2 regions of the Holdemanella sp. DFI.5.55 genome follow, and region 1 is predicted to be linked to the other one. Evidence: predicted binding sites of a transcription regulator. Region 1 holds the regulator's gene; the other holds the start of a gene.
The links. Region 1 encodes Rex, which represses fermentation and respiration genes when NADH is low (regulators of the CRP and FNR family bind a similar motif). Its sites were predicted from a motif close to GTGAANNNNTTCAC; they were not measured.

Region 1 (2,425 bases):
TTCTGCACGGAAAGTTGGACCAAAAGTATAAACATTGCGATATGTTAATGCGAATGGTTCAACATGCAATTGTCCAGATACTGTAAGTTGAGCATGTTTACCAAAGAAATCCTTGTCATATTTTGCATCTTCACGAGTTGTAACTGTAAAACATTCACCAGCACCTTCTGCATCATTACCAGTGATTTCTGGTGTATGTACATATACGAATCCGCGATCCTGGAAGAATGTGTGAATTGCCATACTTAATACACTTCTTAATCTAAACATAGCATAGTATGTATTTGCACGAGGACGTACATGAGGAATTTCACGCATAAATTCAAAACTGTGACGTTTTTTCTGCAATGGATAATCGTGATCACATAATCCTAAAACACTAATACTTTCGGCTTGAATTTCAAATGGCTGTTTTGCATCTGGAGTACATACAAGTTTTCCTGTTACTTCCATAGCTGAACCTGTTGTAATTTTTGATACTTCATCAAAGTTTTCTAAGCTATCCGCATATACAACCTGCACATTCGAAAAAGTTGTTCCATCATTCAACGCAATAAATCCAACTGCCTTTGAATTACGATTTGTACGAACCCATCCCTGCAAAGTAATACTTTGTCCATCGTACTGTTCAAATGTTTCTTTTAATTTTTTTACTAACATAGTTTCTCCCTTCAAAATAAAAAAAGTTCCTTAATTAAAAGGAACGATTATTACCGCGGTACCATCCTGTTTCATCACACGTATGTATGCACTCAATTGGAATTTAACGCATTCCACACGTTACTGTCTACTTAATTTCTCCAGTACGACTCCACAGGTGTTATCAATCCAAACTTGCACTGTCTATTTTCACCTAACAAGACTCTCTTTACATGTTCGTTTTGGACGACTTCTATTTCTGCGTCTTTGTTTCTAATGAATTTGTAATAAATACCAATTCTTGTATTGATGATACCACATCAATACTTTTAATGACAACCCCTTTTGGGACTAAAAAATGTTGATGCGTAAAATCAACGATACCATTAATTCCACACTGTACTAATTTATCTACTGTTTCTTGTACATCATGTGAAATTGTTAAAATCGCAATACGACATCCTTCAGGAATCTTCGTATCTAACTCCGACATCGGATATACTTCGACACCAAATTGTGTTCCACACTTAGCTGGATCCACATCAAATGCACATGCGATTTCACCAACAACATAATCCCATTTATTATAATTCATTAACGCACGACCTAAGTTACCAGCACCAACTAAAATTATTTTTTCATCAAAATCAACGCCTAACTGACTATTAAATATTTCAATCAGTTTATCCACATCGTATCCGTAACCTTGTTTTCCAAGATTCCCTAAAAAGGAGAAATCGCGACGAATTGTTGTAGGTTCAATATCTACAAAGCTCGATAATTCTTTGGACATAATTCGTTCAACGCCATTTTTTTGAAGTTTACGTAAAGCTTTTAAATATACCGGATACCTCTGTAAAGTTGCTTTGGGTACATTTCTATTCTGCATTTTATCACCCCACGCATTAATAATATCATATTTGTGATATATTTAACAAGTTAACTTGTGAAAAAATTTAAAAAACAAAAAAGTCGATTACTCGACTTTAGAAAATGGCTTGATCCACCTGTAACAACGTTGAATCCACATCTTGAAGAAGTGTTTGAATTCTTGAATTATAAAAATAAGGAACACCCTTCTTTTTCGCGAAATACAATACAAGCGCCCACAAAATTACTAGTAAAACAAATGAAACCCTAAAAGAAATGTGAATCAAAAGAACAAACACAAGTAAAAACACAATATACGCAAGTGTGTCTAATAAGATAAATCGTTGAAATATATTTTTCAGTGTAATCTGATAATAATCTCTTTTTCTAGATAGAAAAGCTTTCGTGATAGAATCATATTCCTCATTAAATTCCATCTTACTTAAATCATCCTGATTCTCTTTATGTTCTTTATAAAATACAACTTCCTGCATTCTTAAAAGACAAAACAACATGGCCTGCTTATTTTCATCTTTCGAAAACTTTTTATAATACAATTCCAACAACTTTAAATAATCATTATCCGAAATTGATTTTCCAACCATATTTTGTGCAATGACTTCTAAACGTTCTGTTAATACATCTGAAAATACAAGAATGTTATTTTGAGCACGTCTTTCAATTTCTTTTAAAGCCCCAAGAAAATGATCAGCCACGATATGCCTTAAGCGCACATGCGATTTGATCTGGACAAGATGTTGGCTTATTTCCACATGTTACTCCAGTCAAAGTATCGATAACTTCATCTACACTTCTTCCCTTCAATAAACATCCAATTCCCTTTAAATTTCCATTGCATCCACCAATGGCCTCAAAACTTTTAATAATTCCATCTTCAATTTCAAAATTGAATTGA
Region 2 (2,425 bases), on a different contig from region 1:
AATTCCTTTCTTACTTCAACATAGCGCCAGAGATAACCATACGTTGTACTTCTGAAGTACCTTCGTAGATTTCTGTAATCTTAGCATCTCTAAACATTCTTTCTACTGGTAAGTCACGAGTATATCCGTATCCACCTAACAATTGGATAGCCTTAGTTGTAACTTCCATTGCTGTTTCAGCAGCGAATAATTTTGCTTCAGCTGCTAATTGAGTATAAGGACGACCTTCTTGTTTAGCAGTAGCTGCAGAGTATACTAACCAACGAGCTGCATCAGTTTTTGTTTGCATATCAGCTAATTGGAATTGAGTGTTTTGGAATTTAGCGATTGGACGACCAAATTGTTTACGTTGTTTTACATAAGCAACTGCTTCGTCGATAGCACCTTGAGCAATTCCTAATGCTTGAGCAGCGATACCAATACGTCCACCATCAAGTGTCTGCATGGCAATCTTGAATCCCATACCTTCTTTTCCTAATAAGTTTTCTTTTGGAATACGTACATTATTGAAAATTAATTCACATGTAGCAGATCCACGAATACCTAATTTCTTTTCGTGAAGACCGAATGTGAATCCTGGAGTTCCTTTTTCAAGAATGAAAGCAGAAATTCCACGAGTTCCCTTTGTTTTGTCTGTCATGGCAAAAATTACATATACATCAGCTTCTCCAGCATTTGTAATGAAGATTTTTGTACCATTGATAACATATTCGTCACCATCTAATACAGCTGTTGTTTGTTGTCCAGCAGCATCTGTACCGGCATTTGGTTCAGTTAAACCAAAGGCAGCTAATTTCTTACCTGTACATAGATCAGTTAAGAATCTTTGTTTTTGTTCTTCAGTACCAAATTGAGCAATTGGCCAAGTACCTAATGAAGTGTGAGCTGATAAAACTACACCACTTGTTGCACATGTTTTAGACAATTCTTCAATTGCTAAAATGTAGCATAAATAATCTGCGCCAGCTCCTCCATATTCGCGAGAATAAGGAATACCAAGCATCTTAGCTTGACGCATCACTTCTACAGATTCCTTAGGGAATCTTTCGTTTTCGTCAACATCCGCTGCGTTTTCTTTTACTTCGTTTTGCGCAACTTCTCTGAACAACTTTTGCATCATTAATTGTTGTTCTGTTAAATTGAAATCCATAAATGAAGTTCTCCTTTCCAGTTTTCTTGAACTATTCGAATTAGGACATCGATAGCATGAGAAAGTATGTTAAACTTTTCACACAGTCATATTCTACATACTTTTTTGAGTGTCGTCAATGATTTTGTTAATATTTTAACAAATTGTTTTAAACACATATTCTTATTAATATATATAAAGTATTTTTAACATGTGAAAATATAAACAAGTGGTTGACATCCCCTATTTTAAGGACTAGACTAAGCATGTAAAGTAAATCTCGATTCAGAGTAGAAAGTAGGTATACAAATGAGAAAAGCTTATATTGTTGCTGCGAAACGTAGTGCAATTGGTACTTTTTTAGGAAGTCTAACAGATGTTGATTTAGCAACTGTTGGGGCTACAGTTTTAAAAGAAACTATTAAACAAGCAAACATTGATCCAGCAAACTTGGATGAAGTTATTATTGGTAACGTAATCGCTGCAGGTTTAGGACAAAACATTGCTCGTCACGTTGCATTCGATGCAGGTATTCCTGTTGAAGTATGTGCACAATCTATCAATATGTTATGTGGTTCAGGTTTGAAAGCCGTTATGGAAGCTACACTTCGTATTCAAGCTAACTTTGGTGACTTATATGTTGCTGGTGGTGTTGAATCTATGACACGTGCTCCATTCATGTTGAGCTACAAAAACCGTACAGGAACTAAAATGGGAGACCAAAAATTAGTGGATGCTATGTTACATGATGGTTTAACAGATGCAATGTATGGAATTCACATGGGATGTACTGCAGATAACATTGCTAAAAAATACAACATTTCACGTGAAGCACAAGATGAATTTGCATTTGCTTCTCAAGAAAAAGCTTTAGCTGCTATTGCTGCAGGTAAATTTAAAGACGAAATTGTTCCTATTACTTATAAAACTCGTAAAGGTGAAGTAATATTCGATACAGACGAACACCCTCGTAAAACAAGCTTAGAAAAATTAGCTAAATTACGTCCAGCCTTCAACGCAGATGGAACTGTAACTGCAGGTAATGCTTCTGGTATCAATGATGGTGCTTCATTTACAATCGTTGCTAGTGAAGACGCTGTTAAGAAATATAACTTAACACCAATTGCTGAAGTTATCGGATTTGGACAAGGTGGAGTTGATCCACGAGTTATGGGATTAGGTCCTACTCCAGCTATCTTAAATGCATTAAAATATGCAGATCTAAAGATTGAAGATCTTGACTTAGTTGAATTGAATGAAGCATTTGCTGCTCAATCATTAGGTGTTATCCACGAA

Region 2: a site for Rex is predicted at 1,219-1,232, ahead of LJE08_RS02935 (acyl-CoA dehydrogenase). Genes of this name have one in related genera too.

What each region holds. Positions count from the first base shown of each region.
Region 1 covers NZ_JAJDMK010000045.1:8,107-10,531, forward strand. Annotated here, with positions in the region: gene asnS (asparagine--tRNA ligase) at 1-660, opposite strand, end outside; gene LJE08_RS09150 (redox-sensing transcriptional repressor Rex) at 893-1,528, opposite strand; gene LJE08_RS09155 (hypothetical protein) at 1,626-2,225, opposite strand; gene LJE08_RS09160 (TIGR03905 family TSCPD domain-containing protein) at 2,218-2,425, opposite strand, start outside.
Region 2 covers NZ_JAJDMK010000007.1:9,137-11,561, reverse strand. Annotated here, with positions in the region: gene LJE08_RS02935 (acyl-CoA dehydrogenase) at 11-1,150, opposite strand; gene LJE08_RS02930 (acetyl-CoA C-acetyltransferase) at 1,439-2,425, shown strand, end outside.